Regions from separate parts of the Salinibacterium sp. 10G20-15 genome, predicted to be linked through region 3. Evidence: predicted binding sites of a transcription regulator. Region 3 holds the regulator's gene; each other region holds the start of a gene.
The links. Region 3 encodes HrcA, which represses chaperone genes, less so after heat shock. Its sites were predicted from a motif close to TTNGCACTCGNNNNNNNCGAGTGCNAA; they were not measured.
Positions count from the first base shown of each region.

Region 1 (3,314 bases), 580 kb from region 3:
CCTGTGCCCCCGGCACCGTCCGTTGCGCCTGCAACTGCACCTTCTGTCGACAACACTGCTGCCGGAGACGCGACCGCAGCGCCGGTTGCTCCCGAAGCAGCGCCAGCCGCAGCACCTTCTAACCCCTACGCTTCGACCAACGGAACTCCCGTTCCTGGTTATGCGAGCGGCCCCACTCCCGGCCAGGCGGCGTACAGTCCCGTGCCGGCAGGCCCGCCCAAGGGTTTGTCGATCGCTTCGATGGCAACGGGTATCTCGAGCATCGTTCTCACGTTCATGGCGCTCGGCTTCTTGCCCGGTATCGCTGCGGTTGTCTTGGGCCACATGGCACAGAAGAAGCAGCCCTACGCGCGTCCGTTCTGGCTCACGGGCCTCATCACCGGGTACATTGCCACCGCGCTTGGCTTGCTCACGATCATTGGCTGGATCGTATTCTTCGTTTTCGTGGCCAACGCTAGCTACGGCGGACCATACTACGGAAGCTATTAGGCAGTAGCTGCTGAGGGTTCAGCAAACGTCGTGCGCTGTGCGAGCAACGCACGACGTTTGCCGCCCACTCGCGTGAGTAGGAGTGTGGCGCTGTTTTCTCCCTTGAGCGAAAGAGATGTTCTGAAGGTCGCGGGGTCGATATCGACCCCGCGCTTTTTGATTTCTAAGGTTCCGATCTTGCGGCTGGCGAGTTCCTTCTTGAGCGAGCGCTTGTCGAGAGCGAAGTCGGCCACAATCTCAAAGCACGTGGCGAATGGGGTCGCGACTGCGGCATCCGCGCTGAAATAGGCAATCGATGTGTCGAGCATGCGAGCGTTTAGCTGACGAGCCAGATCACCAATGAGTCGTGCCCGGATGACAGAGCCGTCGGGTTCGTATAGATACTGGCCGAGTTCTCCCGCGACTTCGTCTTCGCTGTCGGCAGCTGCCGTGAGCTCGGCGGTGCCGTGATCGCCGATGACGAGGGCGGCTCGGCGGATGCCGGGGCGGGCTACCGCTCCGAACCAGAGCCCGAGCTCAACAACCTCGCGTCCGACTGACACCCATTGGGCTTCAGCATCGTCAGGGATGAGGTCGCGGTCGATGCCCGGGCCGAGTTTGATGCCTGTGGGGTAGTGCTCAGCGAGGCCAAAGGCGAAGTCGAGCGAGGGGGTCCAGTCGGCGGGGTTGGTGAGGCGCACGCGGGCGTCGCGGCGAGCGGGGTCGAGGTAGATGCCGTCGATGCCGGCCAGATCCGCAGATTCGGCGTCGCCGTGCACGACTTGGGCGTTGTGCCACGGCGCGAGGTTGAACGCTGCAATGGCGGCGGTCGTCTCGTCGCGCTCGACGGCGGTGACGTTGAGGTCAAGGGCGGCGATAGCGAGCGCATCCGCTCCGATGCCACAGCCAAGGTCGGCCACCCACTTCACCCCGGCTTTCGAGAAGCGGCCGGCGTGCTGGGCGGCGACGGAGAGGCGTGTTGCCTGTTCGAGCCCGGCCTCGGTGAAGAGCATCCGCTCGGCGAAGGGGCCAAATTTGCCCGCGGCTTTTGCGCGCAGTTTTGACTGGCTGAGAACAGCAGCGACAAGTTCCGGGCTGTGGCCTGCCTTGCGCAGCTCGGCGACGGTGCGCACGATTTCGTCGCTGGAGCTCCATGCTGGCAACGAGTCCAGGAGGCGAAGCCCTTGGGCGGAAAGTAGCTCGCGCAGTTCGCTCTGATTCATTCTCTAACCGTATCCGCATCCGAATTGGCACTCACGTTGATCGAGTGCCAACCAAGCCGTATAGTTGATCTGGCACTCCTACAGGGAGTGTGCCAGCCCAAGTACTTGAGAAAGAGGTCAAACGTGTCGGTGTCCATTAAGCCGCTCGAGGATCGCATTGTTATTAAGCAGGTTGACGCAGAACAGACCACCGCGTCTGGGCTCGTTATTCCTGACACTGCGAAGGAGAAGCCCCAGGAGGGTGAAGTAGTCGCCGTAGGTCCCGGTCGCATCGACGACAACGGAAACCGCGTGCCGCTCGACATCGCAGTCGGTGACAAGGTCATCTACTCCAAGTATGGCGGAACCGAGGTTAAGTACGGCGGAGAAGACCTTCTCGTGCTCTCGGCTCGCGACGTGCTCGCCGTAGTCGTTCGCTAACGCGATACTCATTTCTCGTCCGCCGTTTTCGGTAGGACAACTCGAAAGCCCAGGGCCCCGGCTCTGGGCTTTCGTCGTTTCCGGACGAAACCTGGGGCGCCCCACACATTGCGGATGGCGCTGAGCGTCCGTCGTCAGCCCTAGGATTTAGAAGTGACTTCTCCCTCGCCCGCTACCGACCGCGTTTCTCCGAGCGGTCTCGGCTTTGCTGTCTCCGCGTATGTCCTGTGGGGCGCCATGCCGATCGTGTTCTTCTCCCTTAAAGAGTCGGGCGCGATTGAAATTGTGGCCTGGCGAATCCTGCTCTCGCTCGTGTTTTGTGCAATCTTGTTGGTGTTTACTCGGGGCTATCGCCGAGTCATCGCCATCATTCGTGACCGCAGGACCGTGTGGACGCTCGGCTTGGGAGGCACCTTCGTCGTCGTTAACTGGCTGATCTATGTGTACGCAAGCCTCAACGGTCACATTGTCGAGGCGTCACTGGGGTACTTCACGAACCCGATCGTCACCGTGTTGCTCGGTGTCGTCATCCTGCGTGAACGGTTGCGACCGCTGCAATGGGTGGCACTGGGCATCAGCGCCTTCGCGGTTCTCGTGTTGTCGATTGGGTATGGCAGTTTCCCGTGGATTGCTCTCGGTCTGGCTTTCAGCTTCGGTTTCTATGGCCTCGTCAAGAAGAACGTGGGGCCGAAAGCGGATGCCGTCGGTGGCTTGGCTGTCGAGACCGCCTTTCTCGCCCCGATCGCCGTTGTCGTGCTGCTTGTTCTTTCTACAGAGGGGCAGCTCGCGGCAGGTACTGCGGGCGCCGGTCACCTCACATTAACGCTCTTTCTCGGCGCCATCACTGCGATTCCGTTGATCCTTTTTGCGGCGGCCGCCCGGCGACTGCCGCTAACGTACATGGGGCTCGCGCAGTACCTCGCGCCGATTCTGCAACTCATCGTCGCGGTCTTTATCTTTCACGAGGCGATGCCGCCCGAACGGTGGCTGGGCTTCGCAATCGTATGGGTGGCGCTTGCTATTCTTACCTTCGATCTTTTTCGCCACTCCTCGCGTACGCGGCTCGGTTCCTCAGCCGAGGCCCCCGGCGCCCCGTAGTATTCCTCTGGAGGCGCGCGATTACCCGAGATTGCCGCTGAGAGAGGGGAGCCATGGCCAAGTTTCGGTCGACTCAGTGCGCGGCAGTTGCGGCGCTCTTATTGC
Region 1 is NZ_CP195118.1:1,634,228-1,637,541, forward strand. It holds gene ACR3YK_RS07835 (DUF4190 domain-containing protein) at 4-489, shown strand; gene ACR3YK_RS07840 (class I SAM-dependent methyltransferase) at 486-1,691, opposite strand; gene groES (co-chaperone GroES) at 1,815-2,111, shown strand; gene rarD (EamA family transporter RarD) at 2,265-3,209, shown strand; gene ACR3YK_RS07855 (ABC transporter substrate-binding protein) at 3,263-3,314, shown strand, end outside.
Region 1: a site for HrcA is predicted at 1,716-1,742, ahead of groES (co-chaperone GroES). Genes of this name have one in related genera too.

Region 2 (3,314 bases), 250 kb from region 3:
TACTGCACCGAGGTTGGTGCGAGCGTCATCGTGAAGGGCATCCGGTCTCAAGTGGATGTCGCCTACGAAACGCCTATGGCGATCGTCAACCGTGACCTCGCGGCCGTCGAAACCATCTTTATGCTGCCGAATCCCGCGCACGCGCACGTCTCCAGCTCGCTCGTTCGCCAGGTTGCGGCGCTCGGCGGAGATGTTGCGCCGTATGTTCCTCGGGTGGTTTCTGAGTTTTTGCAAGCGCCGCGCGACTAACACCGGCACAATGGGTCTATGACTCTCACTCTCGGATACAAAGCGTCAGCCGAACAATTTGCCCCGCGTGAACTCGTAGAGATTGCGGTGGCGGCCGAAGCTCACGGCATGGAGAGTGTTGCGGTCAGCGACCACTTCCAGCCGTGGCGTCACGAGGGCGGTCATGCGCCGTTCTCGCTGAGCTGGATGGCAGCGGTCGGTGAGCGCACGAGCACGATCCGTATCGGCACGAGCGTGATGACTCCGACTTTCCGTTACAACCCCGCCGTGCTCGCTCAGGCCTTCGCCACGATGGGGTGCCTGTACCCGGGGCGCATCATGCTCGGGGTGGGAACGGGCGAGGCACTCAACGAGATCGCCACCGGATTCCGCGGTGCCGGTGAGCAAGACTGGCCCGAGTTCAAGGAACGCTTCGCTCGCTTGCGTGAATCGGTTCGCCTCATGCGCGAACTGTGGACCTCAGACCGCGTGTCGTTCGAGGGAGAGTACTACTCCACTCACGGTGCGAGCATTTATGACCGCCCCGACCAGCCCATCCCGATCTACATCGCCGCCGGTGGCCCCATGGTGGCACGCTACGCCGGCCGTGCCGGTGACGGTTTCATTTGCACGTCGGGCAAGGGCATGGAGCTCTACAACGACGCGCTGATCCCCGGCGTGAAGGAGGGTGCAGCCAAGGTCGATCGCAAGTTCGAAGACATCGACCGGATGATCGAGATCAAGCTCTCGTACGACACCGATGCTGAGCTCGCGCTCGAAAACACCCGTTTCTGGGCTCCGCTTGCGCTCTCCAAAGAGCAAAAGCACGACATCACCGACCCCATCGAGATGGAGCGTGCCGCTGACGCTCTGCCGATCGAACAGATCGCGTCGCGGTGGATCGTGGGCAACGACCCCGACAAGATCGTCGAAGCGATTCGACCATACGTGGAGGCCGGCCTCAACCACCTCGTATTCCACGCGCCCGGTGGCGACCAGCGTCGCTTCCTCGAACTTTTCGAGCGCGATATCGCTCCGCGACTGCGGGCGTTGTAGGGCCTAGGGCGCGAGACGCGCACACGGTTTAATTGACGATGGGCGGATGCGTGAAGCATCCGCCCATCGTTGTTGTGCCGGCAATCAACTCCGCCGGCTACAGCATGCCGTCTAGCTCGTGACAGCGACTTTCTCGGTCGATCGAGCCTGGTTGGCGGAGTTAGTGCTGACCTCGATCTTGCGAGGTTTTGCCTTCTCCGACACTGGGATGATCACGCTGAGTACACCGTTGTCGTAGCTGGCACTGATGTTGTCGCGGTCGATGCCCGCACCGATGCTGAACTGGCGAAGGTAGGAACCGTAGCGGCGCTCCTGCGAGAGCCATTTGGCTCCTTCGCGCTCGCCAGCGGTGCGCTCGGCGCGAATGGTGAGGAGCTGACCGTCAACGTCAACGTCAACGGAGCCGGGATCGACGCCCGGAAGGTCGGCGGTGAGAACGTACTCGTCAGCCTGGCGGTAGAGATCCACGGGCATGGGCTGGGTGCCGACGCGGGACTGGGCAGCGGAGGTGAGCCTGTCGAGTTCGGCAAAAGGATCAAATGACAGTGTCATGGGAAACCCCTTTCTCAAAGTTGAGTCACCGTGACTCAACAATCAAAAATTAGCACTCTCGCCCCGAGAGTGCCAAGTCGTTTTGCTCAAAGTTCGCTGACAACGAAACGACCGCCGCCGGAGAGCTGCGGCGACGGTCGAATACGTGGTTCTCATCGGATGATGAGCCGCGGATATTTCTGCTCAGTGCGAGCACGGGCCAGCGCCACACGCTCGCGGCGGAGCTGGTGTTGAGCCCGCAGTTCAGCCGACGCGAGCAGTCGAGCGCGGTGCGGCCGGCGGCTCCACGTGATGAGAGCGACGCCGAGATGCAGAGCAAGACGGTCGATGACTCCCACACGACGTGCTGCCGCAGGGCGCGGCTCGTCGACGGGACGAGGTTCGGGCGGATGGTCACGGCGGTCTTTCGGAGCCGCCAGAGTTGCGTTCATGAGGTGTCTTTCGTGAAAAAAGTGGATGCGGAAGGTGCGCACAATTGCGCTGTTTCAGGTGGCGACCCAACGGCATCCCACAGTGATCGCGAGTCGCTGAAGAAGGGAAGACCATCGAGAGGCGAACGCACCCATGAAGGGGGTGCAGACTCGTCAGTCGTCGCAGTCTCGCGATGATCGAGTTGGGTCGTGTGCTCCGTGAGCGCCGCCACCGTCAGAACCGGTGAGCGGAGAGCGCTAACCGGTTAGGCGGTGAGGGTGCCGACGGAGCCGGCGGTCGTGGGGTTCTTCGTAATGGTGAAAACAAACACGCGAGGCTCCTTTCAATAGTTGGCGTTTGCTCAGTGTAAGGCGGGCAGTCGCTGACGGCAAGACCCGATTTAGGTGCGATGCAAAGCCGTGATGATGGCCTCCGAGAGCTCAGCCGGTTTCGTGAACTGCGGCCAGTGCCCGGTGGGGAGGTCTACGAGTTCGAGGTCGGTGAGCTGAGCGAGTTCGGTCGCGAAGGGTGCACCCTCGCTCATCCACTCTCGCACTTGCTCGGAAGGGAACTCGCAACAGATTACGGTGGCGGGCACGCTGAAGCGCGCCGGCGTGGAGAGCGATTGCGGGGTGGTTGCGATCAGTGCTGGCTGGGGGATCGCAATTTCTTGAAACCACGTGCGCAGTTCGTCGGTCAGGTCAACGAGGTCTTCATCGTCGAAGATGCTCCAGTCAGGCAGTGGGATCTCACCGTCAACGGTCGGCAGTTCGGTGTTGATGGGCATGCCGTTCGGCAGTGGCACGGTGTCGACGTGCACGATTCTGGCCAAGCACGTGGGCCGGGCATCCGCTACCGCGTGGGCAATGGGGCCACCGCCGCTATGGGCAACGAGGGCAATGCGGGGCGTCGGTCGCTCGTCTTCGTCGTCGTTTCCGTTCTCGCTGCCGTCGGCCTCGACATGAGTGAGGGCGTCAACCACCGCGACCACCGCCGCGATGTGGTCGGCCAGGGTTACCGTCGCGCGGTTGGTGTCACGGCGTCGCAAGCCAGGGAGGGTGAGCGGA
Region 2 is NZ_CP195118.1:1,968,956-1,972,269, forward strand. It holds gene coaD (pantetheine-phosphate adenylyltransferase) at 1-249, shown strand, start outside; gene fgd (glucose-6-phosphate dehydrogenase (coenzyme-F420)) at 268-1,284, shown strand; gene ACR3YK_RS09485 (Hsp20/alpha crystallin family protein) at 1,396-1,836, opposite strand; gene ACR3YK_RS09490 (hypothetical protein) at 1,989-2,267, opposite strand; gene ACR3YK_RS09495 (alpha/beta fold hydrolase) at 2,648-3,314, opposite strand, start outside.
Region 2: a site for HrcA is predicted at 1,886-1,912, ahead of ACR3YK_RS09485 (Hsp20/alpha crystallin family protein). Genes of this name have one in related genera too.

Region 3 (3,314 bases):
GACTGGTACGAGGTCAGCAACTGGGCGAAGCGCGACGAAGACCCTGCCATCAGCCACGCAAGCCGTCATAATCTTGGCTACTGGCTAGGTAATGACTGGTGGGGTGTTGGCCCAGGGGCTCACAGTCACGTCGGAGGCGTTCGCTGGTGGAACGTCAAGCATCCGGCCGCCTATGCCGACCGGATCGCTGCCGGGCACTCACCGGGAGCCGGGCGTGAGACACTCGCCGACTCGAGTAAGTATTTGGAGCACGTGCTTCTTCGGGCACGAGTGCGTGACGGTCTGAAAACGGCAACTCTCGATGCTGAAGGCCGCACAGCAGTCGCCGGGCTGATTGCCGATGAACTGGTGGATGCTCCCGCGGCGTTTAAGGGAACCCTCACCCTCACGCTGAAAGGGCGCCTGCTCGCGGATGCCGTCGTGCGGCGATTGCTAGCAGACGCCCCCGTGTAGAGCGAAAGTTCGCGCGAACGCGAAAGGTCGAGTTACTTGATGAACTCGATGGTCAACGGGTATTTGTACGCCTGACCGTTGTTAGCGGCGACGGCGGCAATGATGCTGAAGATGAGGATGACGATTCCCACGCCAATCACGAGCAACAGGCCGATGAAGATGACGCTGAGAATCATTCCAGCGACATAGCCGATTCCCATCGTGATCTGGAAGTTAAGCGCCGTTTTTGTGTGAGCGCGCACGAAAGGCCCGCGGTCTTTCAACACGAGGTAGCCGATGAGGGCAGGAACAAACCAGAAGAAGATTCCACCGACGTGGATCAGCGTTGCCCAGAGCTTCTCGTCGCTCGGACTCATCGGTTGGATCGGCGCGTACGGCGAGGCGGGGGGAGGCGTTGAATCTGACATGCCTCCATTAAAGCCCTACTTGGACAAAAAAGTAGCCTCGAGAGCAGAAGCTCCCGAGGCTACTCGCTATCGGCCTAGCCGATAAGCAGACTTACTTGATGAGGCGCAGAGCGAACGGGTAACGGTAGTTCGCGCCGTCCTTGGCTTTCGTGAAGCCGATGATCGAGAAGATCAGCGAAACAATGAATACGATCGGGAGCAAGATTGCGCCGATAACAACGGCGACCAAAATGTTCGAGATCACGTAGGCGATCGCGATGGTGATCTGGAAGTTCAGGGCTTCCTTTGCTTCAGTGTTAGTGAAGGCGCCGCGGTCTTTGAATACCAACCAGATAATAAGCGCGGGGAGGAATCCGATGATTCCACCAAGGTGAGCGAATGATGCCCACTGCTTGTCCTCAGCCTCGGTCAGTTGAGCTGCCGGCTGCGGTGCTGCGGGCTGCGGATTTGCGTCAGTCATGTGTTCGTGCCTTTCAGGTGAACGAGGGAACTTCCCGGGTTTCATCAAAGTGCTCGGTGTTACACCTGAGCATTTCCTCAAAAAGGTAGCGCCCAAGTACACAGACACGCTAGCGCTATGACTCGCGCGGTGCAACGGCTGTCTCGTGGTGTGTCGAGTAAGATTGGCAGTCGAACGGATTGAGTGCCAATCGAGAGAGGTGGGTGGTGGCATGGTTTCCGCCCGCGGACTTGACGTGCTTCGAGTCATCGTCCAGGACTACGTTGCTACGCGCGAGCCTGTCGGATCTAAGTCAATTGTTGAGCGGCATTCCTTCGGGGTGTCGGCAGCGACAATTCGAAACGACATGGTTTTGCTTGAAGACGAAGAGCTCATTACGGCACCTCACACGTCATCGGGGCGGGTGCCGACCGACAAGGGCTATCGCATGTTCGTCGACCAATTGGCCGATTTGCGCCCTTTGACGAGCGCGCAACGCCAAGCCATTGAATCGTTCCTCGGTCAAGCAGACGATTTAGACGATGTCCTCGCACGTTCGGTTCGCTTGCTCTCGCAACTGACAAACAGCGTGGCGCTTGTGCAGTATCCCTCGCTCGCGACGGCTCGCGTGCGGCATGTCGAACTCGTTCCGTTGCACGCCACGCGAATCATGACGGTTTTCATCACCGACTCCGGTCGCGTAGAACAACGGCTCCTCGACGTCTCCGAACCGCTGGATGAGTCATTCTTGGGTGAGGTTCGCGCCAAGCTGAACTCCGCACTTACCGGGCAGTCTCTCCCCGACGCTGCCGAGCAACTCGCCAGCTTCGCAGAAATTTTTCCCCCCGTGCGTCAGGCTTTTGTTGGCCAAATCGCTACAAGCTTGATCGAGCAGGTTCTTGCTAATCGCGCTGACAAGCTCGTTCTCGCTGGTACCGCAAACCTCGCTCGCACTGAGCAAGATTTCACTGGCAGCATTTTTCCTGTTCTTGAGGCAATAGAAGAGCAAGTAACGTTGTTGCGCCTCTTCGGGGAGATGGAAGTGGCAAATGGATCAGTTTCAACTCGCATTGGGCGAGAAAACGCAGAATTTGGTTTAGAAGAAACTTCGGTCGTCACGGGAGGGTACTCCTCCTCCGGCGGCGGTGTTTCGCGCTTGGGCGTGCTTGGCCCCACGCGCATGGACTATTCGAACAACATGGCGGCGGTTCGCGCAGTGGCGCGATACCTGTCGCGGCTTTTGGAAGACAACTGAGCTCGTAAGGAGCGATCGGAACTTTGGCAGATCACTACGAAGCCCTCGGCGTTGCGCGCGAAGCAAGCCCGGAGGAAATTAAGAAGGCCTACCGCAAGCTTGCGCGGGAATTGCATCCCGACGTCAACCCCAGTGCGGATGCGTCGGAGCGCTTCAAAACAGTTACGCATGCGTACGACGTGCTGAGCGATCCGCAACAGCGTCAGCAATACGACATGGGCGGCAGCGGCGGCTTCGGCGGCGGCGCCAACTTCGGTTTCGGCGACATCTTCGAGACGTTCTTCGGCGGTGGGGGCGGCGGTCAGACCGCCGGCCCGCGATCCCGTCGAGAGCGCGGTCAAGACGCATTGCTTCGCGTTGAGGTCAGCCTCAAAGACACCATGTTCGGCGTTACGCGCGACATTGAGGTCAACACGGCCGAGCTGTGCGAGACGTGTGAGGGCAGCTGCGCGGCTCCTGGCACTTCACCCGTGCGGTGCGATATTTGTCAAGGCACCGGCCAGATCCAGCGTCAGGTACGAAGCCTTCTCGGCAACGTCATGACGTCGAGCCCCTGTGGCACCTGTCGCGGTTACGGCAACATCATCGTCAACCCCTGCGCTACGTGTGCCGGCCAGGGGCGCGTTCGTGCGCAACGCACTCTCTCGGTCGACATCCCAGCCGGTGTTGAGACGGGGCTGCGTCTGCAGATGCCCGGTCAGGGTGAGGTTGGTCCCGCCGGTGGCCCCAATGGAGACCTGTTCCTCGAGATTAAGGTTCG
Region 3 is NZ_CP195118.1:2,216,144-2,219,457, forward strand. It holds gene hemW (radical SAM family heme chaperone HemW) at 1-453, shown strand, start outside; gene ACR3YK_RS10760 (DUF4870 domain-containing protein) at 486-860, opposite strand; gene ACR3YK_RS10765 (DUF4870 domain-containing protein) at 952-1,320, opposite strand; gene hrcA (heat-inducible transcriptional repressor HrcA) at 1,532-2,554, shown strand; gene dnaJ (molecular chaperone DnaJ) at 2,578-3,314, shown strand, end outside.